3 regions of the Phyllobacterium sp. CCNWLW109 genome follow, and region 2 is predicted to be linked to each of the others. Evidence: predicted binding sites of a transcription regulator. Region 2 holds the regulator's gene; each other region holds the start of a gene.

Region 1 (7,467 bases), 250 kb from region 2:
GGTTAGGCCGCAGCATAAGGACGAACGCAAAATGTCTCAGATCGATAGTTTTAAATGCCGTAAAACCCTCACCGTAGGGGATAAGGAATATGTTTATTTCAGTTTGACCGAAGCCGAAAAGAACGGCTTGGAAGGCATTTCCGCCCTCCCATTCTCCATGAAAGTCCTGCTTGAAAACCTGCTTCGCTTTGAAGACAACCGCTCGGTTTTCAAGAAAGATATTGAGAATGTCGCCAAGTGGCTTGTTGATCGCGGTTCTGCCGGGGCAGAAATTGCTTACCGCCCTGCCCGCGTTCTCATGCAGGATTTCACCGGCGTTCCAGCAGTCGTCGATCTTGCCGCCATGCGTGATGCAATGGTCAATCTTGGTGGTGACCCTGAAAAGATCAATCCGCTCGTCCCGGTCGATCTGGTTATCGACCATTCCGTCATCGTCGATGAATTCGGCAATCCACAAGCCTTCAAGCGCAATGTGGATCTGGAATATGAGCGCAATGGCGAGCGTTACCGCTTCCTGAAATGGGGCCAACAGGCATTCAAGAACTTCCGCGTTGTTCCGCCCGGCACGGGCATTTGCCATCAGGTCAACCTCGAATATCTGGCACAAGGCGTCTGGACCAAGGAAGAAGACGGCGTGACTGTCGCTTATCCTGATACCTGCGTTGGTACGGACTCGCACACCACCATGGTCAATGGTCTTGGCGTTCTTGGCTGGGGCGTTGGCGGCATCGAAGCCGAGGCTTCCATGCTCGGTCAGCCAGTTTCCATGCTTCTTCCGGAAGTCATCGGCTTCCGCCTGACCGGCAAGGTCAAGGAAGGCGTTACGGCAACCGATCTGGTTCTTACCGTTGTTCAGATGCTGCGCAAGAAGGGTGTTGTCGGCAAGTTCGTCGAGTTCTTCGGCCCTGGTCTTGATTCGATGACATTGGCTGACCGCGCCACCATCGGCAATATGGGTCCGGAATATGGCGCAACATGCGGCTTCTTCCCGATCGACAATGAAACCATCAACTATATGCATATGTCTGGCCGTGACGAAGATCGTCTGGCGTTGGTTGAAGCCTATTCAAAGGCTCAGGGCATGTGGCGTGAAGCGGGCTCTGCTGATCCGGTCTTCACCGATACGCTGGAACTGGATCTCGGCACGGTTGTGCCTTCCATGGCTGGCCCCAAGCGTCCTGAAGGCCGTATCGCGCTGGAAGGAATTGCTTCCGGCTTCCGCGAATCATTGCAGAAGGAATACAAGAAGACTGAACAACTCGATGCGCGTTATCAGGTCGAGGGCGAGAATTATGATCTGGGCCATGGCGACGTTGCCATTGCCGCCATCACGTCCTGCACCAATACGTCAAATCCAAGTGTTCTGATTGCCGCTGGCCTCCTCGCCCGCAACGCAGTTGCCAAGGGTTTGAAATCCAAGCCTTGGGTCAAGACTTCGCTCGCCCCCGGCTCGCAGGTCGTTGCCGCCTATCTGGAAAGCGCAGGTCTGCAGGTTGAACTCGACAAGCTTGGCTTCAATCTTGTCGGCTTCGGTTGCACCACATGCATCGGCAACTCCGGTCCATTGCCTGCGCCGATCTCCAAGACCATCAATGATAAGGGTCTGATTGCTGCTGCTGTTCTTTCCGGCAACCGCAATTTCGAAGGCCGTGTATCGCCAGACGTCCAGGCTAACTACCTTGCCTCACCGCCTCTAGTCGTTGCCTACGCTTTGGCCGGAACGGTTACCAAGGATCTGACAACCGAGCCGCTCGGCGAAGATCAGAATGGCAATCCTGTCTTCCTCAAGGATATCTGGCCTTCCAGCCATGAAATCCAGGAATTCATCACCAAGAACGTTACCCGCAAGCTCTTTTCGGCAAAATATGCGGATGTGTTCAAGGGCGATGAAAATTGGCAGAACGTTAAAGTGCCAGCCGGTCAGACCTATGCATGGGATGACAATTCCACCTATGTGCAGAACCCGCCTTACTTTGTCGGCATGGGTAAAACCCCGGGCATTGTCAACGACATCAAGGGTGCGCGCATTCTTGGCCTGTTCGGCGACAAGATCACGACCGACCATATTTCTCCGGCCGGTTCCATCAAGGCCGCCTCACCTGCCGGGCAGTATCTGACCGATCATGGCGTGGCTCCGCTGGACTTCAACCAGTACGGCACGCGTCGTGGCAACCATGAAGTGATGATGCGCGGTACTTTTGCCAATATCCGCATCCGCAATCACATGCTGGGTGAGAATGGCCGCGAAGGTGGTTACACCATCCATTATCCAACCAAGGAAGAAATGCCGATCTATGATGCGGCAATGGAATATCGCCGCGAGAATGTGCCGCTGGTGATTTTCGCTGGCGTGGAATATGGCAATGGCTCATCACGTGACTGGGCGGCAAAGGGAACAAATCTGCTCGGTGTTCGCGCGGTTATTTCTCAGTCTTTCGAGCGTATCCACCGTTCGAACCTTGTCGGCATGGGCATTGTCCCATTCGTTCTTGAAGAAGGTACAAGCTGGCAGTCACTGGGTCTGAAGGGTGATGAAATTGTCTCCATCGAGGGGCTTGCCACGATCCAGCCCCGCCAGAAAACATTTGCGACAGTGACATTCGCTGATGGTCAAGTGAAGCAGGTTCCTCTGATCTGCCGCATCGATACTATCGATGAACTGGAGTATCTGAAGAATGGCGGCATCCTGCAATATGTTCTGCGCGATCTGGCTGCCTGATTCGACATCATATAATTGATTTTGAAGGGCCGCCGGGCGATCGGCGGCCCTTCATCGTTGAATGGTACAGTATTCGTGATCGAATTCACCTCAAAGTGACTTCCCCTTGAATGAACGGACTCCTATCAATCTTCTGGCAACCAATCTGACAGATAAGATTTATAAATTTCACGAAGAAAGCCCCGCAATCTTGCTTACGCGCACCACTTCAAAACTCTTGGCGATCGGCCTGCCCGTTTTGGCAGCGATTGCTTATGTGGTTCCGGTCTGCGCAGAAGATGCGGGAACCAAGCCGGAAGGCGTCGTCGAGCTTTATACGTCGCAAGGTTGCGGTTCATGTCCCCCTGCCGATGCTATTCTCAAAGAACTGGCGGGGGAAGGAAAGGTTGTGGCGCTGGCTTTCCATGTCGACTACTGGGACTATCGGGGCTGGACCGACAATCTTGCTTTGCCCGAAAACACCGAACGCCAGAACGAATATCGCAAAGCCTTGAGTCTCAATGGCGTTTATACGCCGCAGGTCATCGTCAATGGACGCGAGCATATGAATGGGCAGGACGAAACGAAGATTCGCCGCCGCATTGCCGATATGCGCAATACACCCATGGGGCTGACAGTGTCGGTTTCCATTGAGAAAGCTGCAAAAAACCGGCTTCTTATTGATATAGGCTCAGGATCGGTTACGGCTAATCCTGTCCGTGTCGTCCTTGCATATTTCAATCGCGAGAGCATCGTCTCTATCCCCGGCGGCGAAAATACCGGACGTATGGTGAGTTATGCCAATAGCGTTCGTGCCATGGAAACCGTGGGCATGTGGGATGGCAATGCTCAAAAGATCGAGATCCCAATGAGTGAGCTTGCCAGCAAGAAGGCCTCAGGTTGCGCGGTGCTGTTGCAAGAGATGCTTGGCGACGGCAAGCCCGGGCCAATCATCGGTGCGTCAATCATGGCGTCCAAGTAGCTGAAACAAAAACAGGCCGGATAAATCCGGCCTGAGCTATTGGGGCATGTTGCCAAATATACTGAGATTATTGATCTGATCTGAACAATCCGCTTGGGCGGGGGGCTTGGGTAATCGAACTGCCCTGATCAAACCATCTCTGGCAACACAGCTGGATGTTCGGTTTGAATTTCGGCGGCAATGCGTAAGGAAGATGGCGAGAATGTGTCGCATCATCACCATTGGCTTCACCCCGTATTGGTTCGTGAGGTGCGGAAACGAAGGCACTGTTTTCACAAAATTTGCGCAGCAAGAAAATTGCAAGCTTGTAAAATTGTCCAGATGGGGTCACCTTATTGTCATCCAGGTGTCACACGACAAATTCAAAGGCGGTTGATTGATGGAAAGCAATGCAGGTGGCGACGATTCGCAGCGCCAGGCGAAACTCATCCCCCTCGTTCGAAATAATGATTTGCCGATTACCTTCGACCGGCGCGAACTCAATCAAATTTTGCGGGTTTATGGGTTTATGGTGTCCGCTGGCGAATGGCGGGATTATGCCATTGACCATCTTTCCGACAGGGCAATCTTTTCGGTTTTCCGGCGCACCAGCGAAGTCCCGATGTTCCGCATTGAAAAGAACCCGAAACTGTCACGCAAACAGGGTGCCTATAGCGTTATCGCCGCAGGCGGCCTTATTCTTAAACGCGGGCACGAACTCGACAGGGTCTTGCGCATTTTTGACAAGACGCTGAGCATCGTACGCAGCTAGAGCAGGCCCGCTCGATAGTGCATGCCAAATCTGCCAAGCGCGATCTTTGAAACATTGCTCACGCATGGCTTTATCTTTGAAGCGCATCAGCCCGATATTATCTGGAAAGCTTGCTGATTTTTAGAAATGGCCAGCCGGGCGGTGTTAAGCTCCGCAATAAAGCGCCACCATAACAGAATGCTTGTACTGCCAAAGCCAAGGCACAACCCGAACCAGATGCCATAGCTGCCCCATCCGAACCCGTATGCGCACAACACCATCGCGGGAATGCCGATAAGCCAGTAGCCCACAAGTGTATTGAACAGGGCCACCTTCGTTTTTCCAAGCCCACGTAGCAAGCCGACACAGATATTCTGTGAGCCTTTGAAGAATTGGTGCGCAATGGCGAACCATAATAATGTGGCTGCCGCCCCGAACAGGGATGGATCGGCCCGGCCACCGAGAAATGGAAGCAAAACTATTTCAGGCAGGAACACATAGACAAGGCCGATAATTGCCATTGCACTGAAGCTGATCGCGAATGTTCGTCGTGCAATAGCGCTGACCTGATCTGCCTGCCCCTTGCTGACCGTCCTGCTCACAAGAATTGATGAACCTTGCGAGAGGCCAATATTAAGCTGGTAAACAATATAGGCAAGTTGATTGACGATATTGGAAGCCGCCAATGCTAATGGCCCGAAGGTTCCCATGAAGACCGTTGCTATCGAAGTGATGGCTGCTTCCGAACCATATGTCAGCGTGATCGGCAGGCCCATCCGGGTAATCATCGCCAATGTTGCCGGGCGTGCCCGCCATCCGTCGAGCGCAAGCAGAGGCCTGAGCGCATCATCACGCCGGACGGTTCTCAGATAGACCAGAAATGTCCATGCCTGAACCAGGGTGGTGGCAAGGCCAATTCCAGCCAATCCAAGCGGAGGTATCCCGAGCCAACCATAGATGAAGATCAGGTTCAGGCCAGCATTGACGGCTATGGATATTATCGTAACGGTCAATAAGGAACCGGCGCGGCGCATGCCGACCGCGAACTGCCGCAACACGTTTAGCCACAGCATTGGCAGCAAGCCCGGGGCCAAGGTCAGCATGATCGGCTTGGCCAAAGTTGCCACCGCAGTCGCTTGGCCAAGGAAAGTCAGGATTTGGCTGAAAATCACCAATATGACGCCGGCAATCGTCGCCGCAATTGTTGCAATCAATATTGAGGCACACAGCAGGTCGCGTATTTCGTCAGTCGCGACGTCGTCAATTGCAGATGTTCCGGTACGTTTCTCGCTGCGTCCGACCGAAGCAGCAATGAGATTGCCAACCCCCGTCACCATACCAACGCACATGGTACGCAGCTGGTTATAAAGCAGCAGCGAAAGGCCCCCGGCTGCAACGGCCTGAACACTGATGAAACCCATCATCAGCAGATCGGTGCTTGTCAGGGCAACCTGGGCAAACTGGATACCTGCAATGGGCGCAGCCAAATCCAGAATTTCTTTATACTGTCTGAAATTTATCGGCATCGCTTTAGGCCCACAACGTCGTCGGAGGCACTGATGCCAACCTTATCGATTCAATATAGGCGTCAAAAAGCTGGTCAAGGCGACGATGCGCCGGTTTGTCCAGAAGCTGCCGCTCGTTAAGCCAATCATCATTGAAAACGCTGTCGAGATATTTTTCTCCGGCATCACAAACCAGGACGACCATAATGCTCTTTGGCTCCACGAGCGCCAAACGTTTGAGAGCAACGTGGATGGCAGCGCCTGCAGTGCCGCCAACGAGAAGGCCGGTTCTGCGCGCCACCACACGTGCCGCCGTGAATGCATCAATATCGTTTACTGTAAGGCCCTCATCGATCAGTTCGTGCTCGACATTGGGTCCAACCGTAAAACCGGCCGGCGCTCCGGCCCCGGTCTGCCAGTATTTGCCCGGGGCTCCGCCTAAAATAATCGATCCGGCAGGCTCCACGCCAATGCTTGTCACATGAGAACCGAGACGATGCAGTTCTTTGACCGTTCCACACAGTGTTCCCCCTGTTCCCACCGCGCCAACCAGATAGTCGATATCTGTTCCAACATCCCGAAGCAGTTCCATGGCTAGCCCGGTATAGCCTTCATTATTGCTCGGATTGTAGTGCTGATCCGGCCAGAAAGCGCCGGTAGCCTTTACAATCTCGCCAGCTACACGGCGTCTGGCAACCGTGCTCGGACCCTCGGTATTGCTTTCCACGAATACAAGCTCGGCGCCCATCGCTTGCATGACCCGCAGTTTGTCGCGCGAGGCATGATTATCCACAACGGCCGTAAATTTATAACCACGCTCAAGAGCGATCAATGCAAGCCCGGTTCCTGTATTGCCCGAGGTTGGTTCAACAATATGTCATCCTGGTTTGAGCTTGCCATCGCGCTCGGCCGCAAGAATCATCTCCCGGGCCATCCGCACTTTACATGAGCCGGTTGGATTAAACTGTTCCAATTTCAGCAGCAGCCGGCTGCCCGAACCGGTGCGCGACAGCTCCAATAATGGTGTGTCGCCAATCAGCTCGGAAGATTTGGTTTTAATACGTTCAAAGGAAGGATTGCTATACACATTCATCGGTCAATCCTCCACGTAAAACGCTCATTGTCCTCGGTCACGACGATCTTGGGGGGCAAGGCAAGTTGGTGAAACTCGCTTTCATTTTTATCCATCTGATAGCCGGCAGTATTGGGATAGATGATGTGGTCGCCATAACGAGGTGGCGCAGGGAAATTGATTTTCCGCCACGTCAGGACGTCATATTCCATACAACTCGATCCACCGATCGCCGCGCTGACGGGGTTCTGTGGCCGAGCCTCTCCGTGTTGAACAAGAAATGGTGCGGGCAGAAACTCACTGTTCTTCCATTGCTCGGACAAGCTCATGCTGATCCCTGCAACCGTAACGATCCCGTGTTTGTCGTTCTGTTTATGTCCTTGCACCGGAAAGACGGTCATCCCCGCCCCATCCAGCAGAGCTCTTCCAGGTTCCAGATAGAGCTGAATTTGCGCATCAGCGAGGCGCGAAGCCAAAGTG
Region 2 (7,467 bases):
TTCTATGCCTTCGAGCTGATCATTGGTTCCTATACTATTTTAAGCCTGACACCCGTTGTTGCCGCCGCACTTGTATCCAATCTTGTCGCGCGGGCACTTGCCGGTGATAATTTCGTTATCGACATTGGCGAGTTCGGCACCGTTGTTCCCGCCGACTATGTCCCGGCGCTTCTCCTCGGCTTGCTTTGTGCCGGTGCTGGTATCGCGCTCATGAAGGGCGTCGCTTTCGTTGAAGAACTCGCCCGCAAAAGCTTCATCCCATTCTGGATGCGACCCGTCCTTGGCGGTGCGGTTGTCGGCGGACTGGCCTTGATTTCACCGCAGGTGCTGTCGGGAGGTCATGGCGCGCTGCATCTCAATCTGGATTACACAGGACCTATTGCCGGCATTATCGGTATTATCCTGCTGAAAGCGCTTGCGTCCGCCATTTCCATCGGTTCGGGTTTTCGCGGGGGCCTGTTCTTCGGCTCACTTTTCCTAGGTGCACTCCTTGGCAAGCTCTTTGCTTTTTCCGCACCCTATGTCTTTGCCCACGCAACCCTGACGCCGGTGACCTATGCGGTTGTCGGCATGAGCGCTCTGGCAGTCTCGGTGATCGGTGGCCCTTTGACGATGACCTTCCTCGCATTGGAAATCACAGGGGACTTTCCGATAACGGTTCTCGTGCTTGCCGCTGTCATTGCGGCATCCATTACAGTCCGGAATACATTCGGCTACTCCTTTGCCACATGGCGCTTTCACTTGCGGGGTGAAAGCATCCGTAGCGCCCACGATGTGGGTTGGATTCGCAATCTGACAGTGGCCAAGCTGATGCGTACAGATGTGCGCACGGCTTCCGACAAGATGAGGATCAGCGAATTCCGTCAGGAGTTTCCGCTCGGCTCAACGCAACGTGTCATCATTGTCAGCGATGAGAATAAGTATGTCGGCATCATAATCGTTGCGGAAGCGCATTCAGGCATCACGGAGACAACCGATGAAGCGCAACCTATTGGCCCATTGATCAAATATCAGGGTGAGTATCTACAACCGCAAATGAATGCGCGACAGGCCGTACGCCTGTTCGACAATGCCGAAGCCGAAGCTTTGGCCGTCGTTAATGACATTGTGGAACTGAAGGTCGTCGGGCTTTTGAGCGAAAGCCACACGCTGCGGCGATACAGTGAAGAGCTCGACCGGCAACGCCGACACGTCTCCGGCGAAATCTGATCGCTCATCATATTCGCAAATTTTAACCCCATTTTAACCACGGTTTGTTGCAATGCGTAACATTGTGTTACTGTAATTGGAATCAAACCGGGGCAATCTCTTGCAATCAGGCACCAAGTCAGTTGGGAAATCATCTCCCGTCAACGGAAACTCCGCATTGGCATCAATGTGCAGCTTCTGGGGACTGCTTAGGGCGTACTGGACCTCCGAGCGCTGGGTTGAAGCCTGGACGCTGACAATCGCCATTGCGCTTTTGACCGCCGCAGCCAGCAAGGCCAGCGTCTGGATGGCGATGGCGTCGGGCGAGTTGATCAACTCGCTGGTCGATATACACGACCCTTTTGTCGTTAATCCGCTCAATGTGATCCTCGCAAATGCCGGTATTCTCGTTGCAATTGTTGCAGTCAAGGAAATTGGCTTCATCGGTGTCCGTCATCTCCTTTCGACAACCTTGCATCGTAAATGGCGCGGCTGGCTCAATGGCCGCTTCGGTGAGGCGCTGCTTGATGAACAGCACACACATTATCATTTGCAGCAGGGAAGTTCGGCGGAGCAGACTCCCGACAATATCGACCAGCGCATTCAGGAATCCATCAAGGGAATGACCGGCGGCGCCATTGGGCTGGCCATGGGCGTGCTGGGCGTCACAATGTCCATTCTTTTCGTGGGCCAGAAACTCATTGAACTTTCAACGCCAATACCCGGCCTTGATTTTCTTGGAGATTATGGCAGTGCCACGCTGGCCTTTACGGCCATTGCGCTCTACGTGCCGGTCAGCACATGGATTGCCATGCGTATTGGCCGCGCTCTTGAAAAACTCACCCTCGCCATGCAGCAATCCGAAGGCAGTTACAGAAGTGAGCTGACCACATTGTTGCGCCGCAGCTTTCAGGTTGCCGCTGCCAATGGCGAGACTGTTCAAAAGTCGTTAAATGACAAGCTCTACAGAAGCGTCGACAATAATTGGGGGCGTTTCAATGTGTTCGATGCCTGCTATATGTCGTTCACCTCGATCTACAATTTCTTTTCCGCCCGTATTGTCGCCTATATACCCGGTCTTCTGCCCTATATGGGTAATACGATCAGCTTCAAGAACTATATTACCGGTTCCGAGCTTGTTGGTTCGATGATCAATGAATGCTCCTGGTTTATCCATGTCATGCCCGCAATTGCCAATTTGAAGGCAAATGCACGGCGCGTTACCGAATTGGCCCAAGCGGTCGAGCGTGTCAGCCAGCCCTCGGAATATTATCGGTCCACCGGTGTCAGTGAGTTCAAATTTGCAACACAGCATGAAGCCTTTGGCGTCTCGGTGCGGGGACTTGAATTGATGCACCGCGACAGCGAGGCCAAAGCTTTTCTCACGCTTGGAAATATGCGGTTGCGCAAGGGCCAATGGGCTTACATCAAGGGTGATTCCGGTAGTGGAAAAACCTGTTTGCTCAAAGCAATGAACGGGCTTTGGGGCTATGGCCGTGGTGAAATCTTTTACCCGAAAGATGCGGCAACAATGTATGCGGCGCAGGAGGTCAAACTTCCCGGCGTGTCGCTGAAACAGCTCGTATGCCTCCCAATGGATGAAAGCCGTTTTGGCGATTCCTCCGTTGCGGCCGCCCTGCACCGCGCCGGCATGGGCGACTTTATTGAAAACCTTGGTGAAGAATGCCGCGATGGCACGTCTTGGGACCAGCTCCTATCGGGTGGCCAGAAGCAGAAACTGGTGCTTGCGCGCATATTGCTGCACAAGCCTGCGGTTTTGTTTCTTGATGAAGCAACCGGCGCGCTGGACCCGGACTCCAAGATCGCCTTCCATCAGGCCATCAAGGATCATTGTGCCGGAACCACCGTTATCAGCGTGATGCATGAGATCGAAGCGCCACGCTCGGTTTCCGGCGAAAACTTCTATACGCATATTTTGGAGATCAATGGCGGCACAGCTATCCAACGGCCACTTCTGGAGACATTGGTCGAGCCAGATCCGCTACCAACAACAAACTTCCCGCTGATTGCCGCCGAATAGCCCTTTTCGGAACACGGCGCTTTTTGTCCGGTAGAAGCAGTTCTGTTTAAATGAGACTACCGGTCATTTGCGCAAGCCATCTCTAGCGCAAATTGGCTCATATAACGCCGATTCTGTTCCCGACCGAGACATAAAGAAAAACGCTCTTTAATCCTATCCGAAGGAATAGCCTGCACCGCGCACGGTCCGGATCGGATCAAGCGATCTGCCAATATTGATTGCCTTACGCAAACGGCCAACATGCACGTCAACCGTGCGGTCATCGACGTAAATATCCGCGCCCCATACATTGTCCAAGAGCTGTCCGCGCGAGAACACCCGGCCCGGAGACTGCATCAGGAATTCCAGCAGGCGAAATTCTGTCGGTCCGAGCTTGAGTTCACGCTCTTTGCGGAAAACCCTGTGCTGTTCGCGGTCAAGTTTCAGATCTCCAAAGCTCAACACATGCGACAAGAGACTTGGATTGACCCGGCGTAGCATGGACTTGATGCGTGCCAGCAATTCCGGTGTCGAGAACGGCTTGACCATGTAATCATCCGCACCGGTTGAAAGACCGCGAACACGCTCGCTTTCTTCACCGCGCGCGGTCAACATGATGATCGGCAGGATTTCTGTCTCGCGCCGAGCACGCAGGCGGCGGCAAAGTTCAATACCGGAAAGGCCTGGAAGCATCCAATCGAGGATCAGCAGATCCGGCACCTTTTCGCGCAAGGCGATTTCGGCTTCGTCACCACGGCTGATGGTTTCGACAATATAGCCTTCTGCCTCCAGATTATAACGCAGGAGAACACTGAGGGCATCTTCGTCTTCAACGACTGTGATTCTGGGAGCTATAGGCATGGTCTGCTTCCGGCAATTATGGCGTTACTGGCTCGTCAAGAATAACGGTATGCGACTGATCTTCCTTCGGGCGTTCCGCCGGAAGCTGTGTTCCCGTTACAATGTAATAGACCGTCTCGGCGATATTGGTGGCATGGTCACCGATGCGCTCAATATTCTTGGCGCAGAACAAAAGATGCGTGCAAGCGGATATATTGCGCGGATCTTCCATCATATAGGTCAGGAGTTCGCGGAACAGCGACGTGTAAAGCGCATCAATCTCATCATCGCGTTCACGGACGATATTGACCTGTGCCACCGAGCGTGTCGCATAAGCGTCGAGAACATCCTTAAGTTGTGTCAATGCCAGTTCTGCGATGGTCTGCAGGCCGCGATAGACAGAGAGCGTCTGGCGCGTATCGTTGACGGCTACGACACGCTTGGCAATGTTCTTGCCAAGATCGCCGATACGCTCAAGATCGGATGAAATGCGGATCGTGCCGATTACTTCGCGCAAGTCGATCGCCATTGGCTGGCGCTTGCCGATGATGGTGATCGCCTTTTCGTCAATCTCGCGCTGACCGGCGTCGAGGATAAGGTCGTCAGAGATCACGCGCTGGGCAAGCGCATTGTCCGAATTGACCATGGCCGACACAGCCTGTTCGACCATGCGCTCCGCATGTCCGCCCATCTCTGCAATCTTGTGCGTCAGAAACTTCAGTTCATCGTCATAAGAGCGGACGGTGTGTTGTGCTGTATCAGTCATTGTCTAACCCTCTTCCCGTGAGATCAACCGAAACGTCCGGTAATGTAGTCCTGCGTGCGCTTTTCGGTAGGGCTGGTAAACATCATTTCAGTGTCACCGACTTCAACAATATTTCCAAGATGGAACATTGCCGTGCGTTGCGACACGCGTGCCGCTTGCTGCATTGAGTGCGTGACGATGACGATCGTATAGTTCTGGCGCAATTCGTCGATCAGTTCTTCAACCTTTGCCGTCGCGATAGGATCAAGCGCCGAGCAAGGCTCGTCCATCAAAATCACTTCCGGGCTGACCGCAATGGCGCGCGCGATGCAAAGACGCTGCTGCTGTCCGCCGGAAAGACCGGTGCCAGATTCATGCAGACGGTCTTTCACTTCCGCAAACAGGCCTGCACGCTGCAGGCTTTTTTCCACGATTTCGTCGAGATGACTCTTGCTTTTGACAAGACCATGAATGCGCGGGCCATAGGCAACATTTTCGAAGATCGACTTCGGAAATGGATTTGGCTTCTGGAATACCATGCCGATACGGGCGCGCAACTGAACCACGTCGATCTTGGGATCATAGATATCGCGCTCATCAAGCGTGATATTGCCCGTGACCCTGCAGATCGAAATCGTATCATTCATGCGGTTCAGGCAACGCAGGAAAGTCGACTTGCCGCAACCGGATGGTCCGATAAGCGCGGTGACTTCCTTTTCCCTGATATCGAGACTGACTTCAAAGAGCGCCTGTTTGGCTCCATAAAATACGGAGACGTTTTCGCCCTTCATCTTTATCGCAGGCTGGTTCGAGGAGTTATGCAATTTCTTTTCCACATCAACTTCGGATAACATGTTCATGTCCTTGTACCTCATTACCAGCGACGTTCAAAACGTCGGCGCAGCATGATCGCCGCAGCATTCATCACGAATAGGAACACCAGCAACACCAGAATGGCTGCGGCGGTCTTTGCCTGGAAGGCGACTTCAGGAAGGTCGGACCACAGATAAATCTGCACCGGCAGCACCGTCGAAGCGTCGGTTATCCCACCAGGAATATCGACGATGAACGCGACCATGCCGATCATCAGCAGCGGAGCCGTTTCGCCCAGAGCATGCGCCATGCCGATAATCGTGCCGGTCATGATGCCGGGCATGGCCAGAGGCAGCACATGGTGGAAGATGGCCTGCTGATGCGATGCACCGACGCCCAGCGCCGCTTCCTTGATTGAAGGAGGTACGGAGCGAAGTGCAGCGCGCGATGCAATGATGATTGTCGGCATTACCAACAGTGCCAGCACCAGCCCGCCAACCAAAGGGGCGGAACGTGGAAGGTCAAAGAAATTCAGGAACATCGCCAGTCCGAGCAAGCCGAAGACAATTGATGGAACGGCTGCAAGATTGTTGATATTGATTTCAATGATCTCGGTCACGCGGTTTTTCGGCGCAAACTCTTCAAGATATATGGCAGCGCCGACCCCTAGTGGCAGGCAGAGCAGCAATGTTACGGCGAGCGTCCAGAGCGTTCCGGTCAATGCACCGCGAATACCTGCAAGTTCAGGCTCACGCGAGTCACCCGAGGTGAAGAAGCGGGTCGCAAAAGCACGTTCCACCAGGCCCTCGGACTTCATCTTTGTGAGCCAGATTGCAGCCTGATCCTGCACGCGGCGGTTTGATTCCGGCGTGACAAGCGTCAGCATGGACCAGCTGCCGGGAGCAGCAGCTTCGGCGCTTGCAGGTGTTATCAGCTTGACGCCATCAATACCCGAGGGGCTGATCTGGCTCGCCTTGATCGTCCCGCCATTAACGTTGACAAGCAGGCTTGGCAGCTTCTCATCCAACTCAATAGCGACATTAGCGTCGGTGATGCGGGCATTCAGCGTCTGCGCCTCTGCTTTGATCGCATCGATCTGGCTTTGCAACGAGCTTGCTGCATTTGCATCAAGGCCAGGGATCAGCTTTTCAAGACGTGCGGATTCTGTCGTCAACTTTTCCAGACGCTCAAACAGAAAACCCTGCATTTCCTGAAAAGCCTTGGCGAAATCATCACCCGATGAACGCAGCGAATAGGTCTCGCCGTTAAGGGTCTGGGAAAGCGTTCCCGTACCTTCCAGCACGATTTCCGATGTCTGATAACCCTTCAGGAACTGATCTGCATCATCTGAAAGCAGAACAGGGACGGTCACTTCCTGACCGATCAGCGAAGGATTACCCGAAATCATGCGGCGGAAATCGTCGGATGCACCTGAACTGAGCAGGCCATTCAACGCGCGACGTTCCGCACGGGTTGAAACATCAGGAAACTGAGCAGCCAATGCGTCACGAATGATCTTGTCGTAATTACCAGCAAGAAGCGTCACAGGATCGCGGGTATTTTGCGGGTCCAATGCCGCCTGATCTGCGGTAACCTTCAGATCCACCCGATATTCTGAAAACGCGGGCAAGCCCTTGAACAGAACATCGAGCAGAACAACCGACAGAAACAGTGCCGTCAGAATAATTGCCGCGATCCCGTAAAACTTGAAGCGCCGCTCTGCGCGGTAGCGCTTCTTGACCAATGCATCGCGTGGGTAGTCGGTAACGGGAATGCCGTTGGATATGGTGATGTCAGTCATATTGTTCCCGATATCTCTTGACGATCTGGAGCGCGATGAAGTTGAGGACAAGCGTGAAGA
Region 3 (7,467 bases), on a different contig from region 2:
GAACAGGCCAATAAATATCCGGGTCAGCTTTCCGGTGGTCAGCAGCAACGCGTAGCCATTGCCCGTTCGCTCTGCATGAATCCACGCATCATGCTGTTTGATGAGCCGACGTCGGCCCTTGATCCGGAAATGATCAAGGAAGTGCTCGACACAATGGTGCAGCTTGCTGAAGAAGGCATGACCATGGTTTGCGTAACCCACGAAATGGGCTTTGCGCGCCAGGTTGCAAATCGCGTTATCTTCATGGATCAGGGCCAGATCGTTGAACAGAACGCCCCTGCCGAGTTCTTTGATAATCCGCAGCACGAACGCACGAAGCTATTCCTCAGCCAGATTCTTCATTGAGATAGTTTTCTGCAATGTTACCAAACGGCGGCCTTATGGCCGCCTGTTTGATACTGCAATCCATTTTTCTTATATTTGGCCTGCAAGCCCTTTTGGGCGCTCATGACCCTCGCTTCGGCGAGGGTTTTTGCATTCAAATCTGGCCATCATATCCATAGAGCCAATCCAGCCCTTCGATAAACTTTTCGGCAGGGCGTTTGCGCATAATCATATTGCGCGCCATGGCGATTGGCCCTTTGGCATGATAGGCGAGCTGGTTCATCGCTCCGCGCCGCACCACTGCTTTGATACGTTTGCTGCGGGTCTTGTCAAACGCGTCTAAAGCCGATGGCCATGCTGCGATATTTTCCCCCAAGGCAGATGCCAGCGCCCATGCATCCTCGATAGCCATGGCCGCTCCCTGCGCTGCATATGGCGTCATCGCGTGGGCAGCATCCCCGATCAGCACCAGGCGATCCTTTATTCGGTAACGGCATTTACGCTGCTCAAACAATGGCCATGAAGTCCAAGGTCTTCCCGCCAGCATGATGTCGCGAATACCGGGATGCCAAAGATTGAATTCCCGGATAAAATTTTGGCTTGGCGTTTCCGGCACAGCCCCAGCCTCCCATCGCCGTCCGCCTTGGCGATCCGGGGCAACAGCAATGAAATTGAACATTTCACCGGAACGTATCGGGTAGGCGACCAGATGAGCGTTTGAACCAACCCAGGCAACAACATTGATGCCCTGAGGCAGCAGGGATGTGAAGCTCTTTGGCAACTGGTCAGCGGCGATGGTCGAACGCCAGGCAATCGTCGATGTATAGCGCGCGCGCTCCATGTCGGACATGGCAGTGCGCATATTCGACCAGACGCCGTCGGCACCTACGAGCAAAGCCCCGCGATGTTCCTCGATACGATCGTGATATTGAACGCGAACGATAATGCCATCTGCGTCAGGCTTGTACTGTGTCACCGCTGATTGCAGCTGGATAGCTATATTGGGCTGGCTTCGTGCCTGTTCCAGCAAGGCATTTTGCAGATCGGCCCGGTGGCAGACAATATAGGGTGAGCCCCATCTCGTGCGGGCCACATGACCAACATCAAGCGAAAGCAACATTTTGCCGCTCGAACCATCTGCAAGACAAATTGCCTGCGGTTCAACCGAGGATGGCGTCAATTGCTCGAGAACACCGAGCTGCTGCAATATCCGCGTGGCATTGGGGGAAAGCTGCACTCCGGCACCGGCTTCGGCCAGCGTCGCGCTTTTCTCAAATATCTGAACTGAAAAACCTTTGGCACTCAAGGCAAGCGCCAGCGTCAATCCGGCAATGCCAGCGCCGGCGATAATAATCTGGTCAGGATTGGGATCGCGCCTGTTTCGTTCGGTCTTTAAATCGATGAGCGATGCGTTCAAGCGGCCCTGTCCACATAGGTGCAACCTGCTGGGACGGTCTCATCGGCATGCAGCGAAGCGTCATAGCGGTAAAGCGTGGAGCAATAGGGGCAAACTTTTTCATTGTCATCGCCCAGATCGAGAAACACATGCGGATGGTCGAAAGGCGGGTTGGCACCCACGCACATGAATTCCTTCACGCCGATGGCAATGGTCGCATGTCCTGCGCTGTTCTGGAAATGAGGGATGCTGTGGCCAGCCATTTTTCGCTCCTGAATCGTCTTGTCAAATACGCATGTTTGGCATTTGACTTCTCTTTCGCTTCGGTTTGTATCATCCTGATTACGATTTCAAGACGATTGCTATCAAACTGTCAAAAGACTTGTCTATGGTGCGCTCTTAAGTCCGCATTTTGCGGGAAATTTTTTTAGCTGGAGAATATTGATGAACGACCAATCGCCCACCATTCCGCAGCCTGTTGAGAATGTCTCTCTGCCGGATCTGCACACCAGCGTTGATCGCTTCGTCAACCGCGAATTCTCCTGGCTGCAATTTAATCGCCGCGTGCTTGAAGAAGCGCAAAATACCCATCAGCCCTTGCTTGAGCGCCTGCGCTTTCTGTCTATTTCGGCTGCCAATCTGGATGAGTTCTTCATGGTGCGCATTGCCGGTCTGGCCGGGCAGGTGCGCGAAAACGTCTCCAGTCGCAGTGATGATGGACGCACGCCGCAGGAACAGCTGGAATTCGTTCTCGAGGAAGTCGGCAAACTTCAAGCCGCCCAGCAGCTGCGTCTGAGTGCCTTGCGCGAGGAATTGATCAGGGAGAACATCGAGATTGTTCGGCCTGATCGTTTGACCAAAGCTGAGCAGGAATGGCTGGAGGATCATTTTCTCGAAACCATCTATCCTGTGCTAACACCCTTGGCCATTGATCCGGCGCATCCTTTTCCATTTATCCCGAATCTCGGCTTCACCATTGCCATGCTGCTGAACCGCAGCACGGATAACCGCCCAATGACGGCGCTCCTGCGCCTGCCGCAGGCGCTCAAGCGCTTTATCCAGATACCGGATGATAGCGGTCGCTACCGCTTCTTATCTCTTGAAGATGCGATCAGCCTTTTCACCGGGCGGCTTTTCCCTGGCTATGAGGTCAAGGGTGCCGGCACGTTCCGCATCATCCGTGACAGCGATATTGAAGTCGAGGAAGAGGCGGAAGATCTGGTTCGCCTGTTCGAAAGCGCCCTGAAGCGCCGTCGCCGCGGTCAGGTGATCCGCATCGAATTTGATGATGAAATGCCTGAATCCCTGCGCAGCTTTGTGGCTACGGAGCTGGGTGTGCCGGATAATCGTATCAGCGTGCTTGGCGGTTTGCTTGCGCTCAATATGATTTCGGAAATTGTCAGCATTGCTCGCCCGGACCTGAAGTTTGTTCCTTACAATCCGCGTTTTCCTGAACGTGTGCGTGAACATGGTGGCGACTGCTTCGCAGCGATTCGCGAGAAAGACATCATCGTCCATCACCCTTACGAATCCTTCGATGTCGTGGTGCAATTCCTGCGTCAGGCCGCCGCCGATCCGGATGTCGTTGCAATCAAGCAGACACTTTACCGTACTTCAAATGATAGCCCGATCGTGCGTGCGCTGATTGATGCCGCAGATGCCGGTAAGTCCGTCACTGCCTTGATCGAACTTAAGGCGCGTTTCGATGAAGAGGCCAATATTCGCTGGGCCCGCGATCTGGAGCGCGCTGGCGTACAGGTCGTTTTCGGCTTTATCGAGTTGAAAACCCATGCGAAAATGTCGCTGGTCGTGCGCCGCGAAGAAAACAAGTTGCGCAGCTATGTGCATCTGGGCACCGGCAATTATCACCCCATCACCGCAAAGATTTATACCGATCTGTCGTTCTTCACATGCGAGCCTTCAATTGGCCGCGACGTGGCGCAAATCTTCAACTACATCACAGGCTATACGCCGCCTTCCGGCGAAATGCAGCTTGCCGTTTCCCCGATCACGCTGCGTCCTCGCATTCTTCAGCATATTGCCGAGGAAATCGCCCATGCGAAAGCTGGCCGTCCTGCCGCAATCTGGATGAAAATGAATTCGCTGGTCGATGCGAAGATTATCGATGCGCTTTATGAAGCCAGCAGTGCCGGTGTGGAAATTGATCTCGTCGTGCGTGGCATTTGCTGCCTGCGTCCGCAGGTGCCGGGGCTTTCGGAGAATATTCGCGCAAAGTCCATCGTGGGCCGCTTCCTTGAACACAGCCGTATTTTCTGTTTTGGCAATGGTAAGCCGCTCCCATCGGAAAACGCTCTGGTCTATTTCGGTTCAGCCGATATGATGACCCGTAATCTTGACCGCCGTGTTGAAACTTTGGTGCCCATCACCAATCCAACTGTGCATCAACAGGTTCTTTCACAGATTATGCTGGCAAACCTTCTCGACAACCAGCAGAGTTATGAGCTACTTGCAGATGGAACCTCGCGGCGGATCGCTCCCGCCGATGGGGAGGATGCTTTTAATGCGCAGGAATATTTCATGACCAATCCTAGCCTTTCAGGCCGTGGCAAGTCGCTGAAATCTTCTGCGCCTCGATTGATTGCCCATCGCAAGCGGAAAGCGGCGAAAGAAAAATGAATTTAATTGCGACTTTCTCTGGTGACTGCCGATATACCGGTTTGGGAACCCAGACTTTATGATATCGGCAGCACAGGGACGTGTGCAGGGACGCCGACCGGCCGCTGTCATCGACATCGGCTCGAATTCCGTGCGTCTTGTGGTTTACGAAGGTGTCACGCGCTCGCCCACGGTTCTTTTCAATGAAAAGATATTGTGTGGTCTTGGCAAGGGACTGGTCAAAACCAAAAAGCTGAATGCCAAAGCCGTGCAGAGCGCCTTGCGCGCGCTCCGCCGGTTTCGCGCGCTTGCCGAGCAGGCCGGTGCCGTGTCGCTGGATGTGCTTGCCACTGCCGCCGCACGTGAGGCGGAAAATGGTTCGCAATTTATCCGCGAAGCGGAAGCCATCCTTGAAGAACCCATCAAGGTTCTGTCGGGCCGGGAAGAAGCCTATTATTCGGCGCTTGGCATCATTTCCGGTTTTCATGATCCTGACGGCATTGCGGGCGATCTTGGCGGCGGCAGTCTGGAACTTGTCGACGTCAAAGGCCGTAAGATCGGTGATGGCATAACCTTGCCCCTTGGTGGTCTGCGCCTGCAGGATATGTCTGAAGGCGATTTGACCGAAGCGCTGAGCATCGCTCAAAAAACCCTGGGCACAGCCAAGCTTCTTGCCAATGGCAAGGGCAGGGCCTTTTATGCGGTTGGAGGAACGTGGCGAAACCTTGCCAAGCTGCATATGAGTGCGGAACATTATCCGCTCCACGTCATGCATCATTATGAAATTCCGTTCGAAGAAGCCCAGCGCTTCCTCAAGCGCGTTGCTGTCGGTGATGTGGACAATATGCGCGGCATTGAGGATGTCTCAAAAAACCGCCGGGCGCTCTTGTCCTACGGCGCCATTGCATTGCTTGAAACAATCAAGATCATGAAGCCGTCGAAAGTAGTCTTTTCGGCACTTGGCGTGCGTGAGGGCTTTCTCTATTCGCTCTTGCCCGAGAGCGAGCAGTTGAATGACCCGCTCATTTCTGCCGCCGAGGAACTGGCGACACTGCGTGCACGTTCGCCTGCCTATGCGCGTGAACTTGCCGACTGGAGCGGCGATGCTTTCGCGGCGCTGGGTTATAAAGAGACTGATGATGAGAAGCGCTACCGGCGCGCGGCCTGCCTGATTGCAGATATAAGCTGGCGGGCGCATCCCGATTATCGCGGCAGTCAGGCGCTGAACATGATCTCCAATGCCGCTTTTGTCGGCATTGATCATCCTGGCCGCGCCTATATAGCGCTTGCCAATTTCTTCCGTCATGAAGGGGTTGCCAATAGCGTACCGGACCCGGAGCTTGCGGCGATTGCCAGCCCGCGACTTTTGGAGTTCTCGCGTCTTCTGGCCGCCATCATGCGGATTACCTATCCATTTTCGGCTTCCATGTCCGGCGTCGTGCCGTATCTTTCGTGGAAAAACACCTCTGATGGCATCAGCCTTGTGGTGGATAAATCGAAAGCTGATCTCATCGGCGATGTCACCGAAGGACGCTTGCAACAATTGGCAAAGCTCATCGGCAAGCCGCTTAAAATGGAAGTCGGCAAGTAGGCGGCTTTCATTTTTGACTTTTACCGGACCGTCGTTTCTCAATGGCTGAAGATCAAGTGGCTGCGGCCATTTTTGCTTGGGGAATATGCAGATTTAGAACCAACGGTACCGTGATTGCGTAAACTGCTATGGCGGAGAGCCAGATTGCGCCCGGCCATTGTTTCTGCACGACAAAGTAGAAGCTTGAAAAGGCAAGCGGGGCGATGATTGATGCGAGGCTTATTGCAGAGGCCAGCACGCCCTGGAATTGGCCCTGTCGGTCATTATCGACCATGCGAGTGGCGAGAGACTGGAGCGACGGCACGCCAATCCCGCCAAGGACAAACACCGGCATGATGGCGAAGACCATCCAAGGATGTGTCGTCAAGCTCATGACGATCAATGCGAGAGATGTACCTGCGACGCCAACCAGAATTGTAGCCCGCTCCCCGAGAAGTTTTACGGCGGGTCCAGGCAAAAAAGCTTGAGCCAATGCTTGGCAAACACCATAGGTTCCCAGCGAGAGGCCGATCCATAAACCGTTCCAACAGAATGCGTCGTGGCCCCACAAGGCCCAGCAGGTGCCGTAAACTTCGCCGACGCCGCTGAAAATGAAAAACACTACGATGATCGGCATCAGTCCTTTCATCGAGAAGATCCAGCGGAATGGGCGAAGCGGATTGAGTGCGGCAAAGTCGATAGGCTGGCGGCTTGGTTTGCGCGACTCCGGCAGCATCAAAAAAGCGAGCAGTAAATTGCTCCCATTGAGAATCGCAGCAGCGATGAATGGAAGTCGCAGCCAGTAATCGCCGAATATCCCGCCAAGAACCGGCCCAATGATGAAGCCTGCGCCAAAGGTGGCGTTGAAAAGACCAAAGCGGCGCGCGCGTGTGTCCTCGGCCGAGATGTCAGTGATATAGGCTGTAGCAACGGAGATATTGGCACTAGTCAGCCCTGCAATGGCGCGACCGATCAGGAGCATCCATAGTTGCGGCGCAAAGGCCATAATCAGATAGTTGATGGCGGCTCCACCCATTGAAATCAATAAGACCGGTCGGCGCCCAAGCCGGTCACTAAGTGCGCCAAGCATGGGGGCAAAGACGAATTGCATCATGGCATAAAGGGCGGCCATGATCCCGATCCAGGAGGCCACGTTGCTGGCATGTGTAACCTCTTGGATCAGTCGCGGCAGAATGGGGAAGACCAAGCCAATCCCGACAGCATCGAGGCCTACAGTCGCAAAAATGATGAGAAGAGATCTATTCATCTATTTATACCGAGATTAAAAATGTACTTGGTACATAAATCTACAAGCAATTGCGATATGTCAACGGAAATATGTACTCAGTACAGAAAATGCGTTATCAAGCGGCATGAACCAGCCATCCGAATCAAAACCCGATCTTCGATCGCGTAAGCGCCTTGCCACCCGTCGTGCTATCTCGCGGGTGGCCGATCGCCTGTTTCTCGAACGTGGTTTCGACAACGTCACAGTGGACGATATTGCGGCAGCTGCCGATGTGGGCAGGATGACGGTGTTCAACTATTTTCCCCGCAAGGA

The links. The regulator PhoB, encoded in region 2, activates phosphate uptake and scavenging genes when phosphate is short. The targets are predictions, from matches to a motif close to TGTCATNNANCTGTCAT.
Region 1: the regulator PhoB is predicted to act here: its motif matches at 4,017-4,033, upstream of V9K92_RS12995 (DUF2794 domain-containing protein).
Region 3: the regulator PhoB is predicted to act here: its motif matches at 2,062-2,078, upstream of V9K92_RS09265 (RNA degradosome polyphosphate kinase).

The regions. Positions count from the first base shown of each region.
Region 1 covers NZ_JBBCBK010000003.1:508,172-515,638, reverse strand. The annotation lists gene acnA (aconitate hydratase AcnA) at 32-2,719, shown strand; gene V9K92_RS13000 (DUF1223 domain-containing protein) at 2,826-3,680, shown strand; gene V9K92_RS12995 (DUF2794 domain-containing protein) at 4,060-4,431, shown strand; gene V9K92_RS12990 (MATE family efflux transporter) at 4,518-5,897, opposite strand; partial or broken gene V9K92_RS12985 (PLP-dependent cysteine synthase family protein) at 5,941-7,008, opposite strand; gene V9K92_RS12980 (Y4yA family PLP-dependent enzyme) at 7,005-7,467, opposite strand, start outside.
Region 2 covers NZ_JBBCBK010000003.1:762,473-769,939, reverse strand. The annotation lists gene V9K92_RS14300 (chloride channel protein) at 1-1,209, shown strand, start outside; gene V9K92_RS14295 (ABC transporter ATP-binding protein/permease) at 1,376-3,229, shown strand; gene phoB (phosphate regulon transcriptional regulator PhoB) at 3,383-4,069, opposite strand; gene phoU (phosphate signaling complex protein PhoU) at 4,086-4,814, opposite strand; gene pstB (phosphate ABC transporter ATP-binding protein PstB) at 4,838-5,653, opposite strand; gene pstA (phosphate ABC transporter permease PstA) at 5,668-7,407, opposite strand; gene pstC (phosphate ABC transporter permease subunit PstC) at 7,400-7,467, opposite strand, start outside.
Region 3 covers NZ_JBBCBK010000002.1:812,396-819,862, forward strand. The annotation lists gene V9K92_RS09250 (amino acid ABC transporter ATP-binding protein) at 1-345, shown strand, start outside; gene V9K92_RS09255 (FAD-dependent monooxygenase) at 479-1,741, opposite strand; gene V9K92_RS09260 (zinc-finger domain-containing protein) at 1,738-1,983, opposite strand; gene V9K92_RS09265 (RNA degradosome polyphosphate kinase) at 2,165-4,357, shown strand; gene ppx (exopolyphosphatase) at 4,416-5,927, shown strand; gene V9K92_RS09275 (TCR/Tet family MFS transporter) at 5,980-7,173, opposite strand; gene V9K92_RS09280 (TetR family transcriptional regulator) at 7,280-7,467, shown strand, end outside.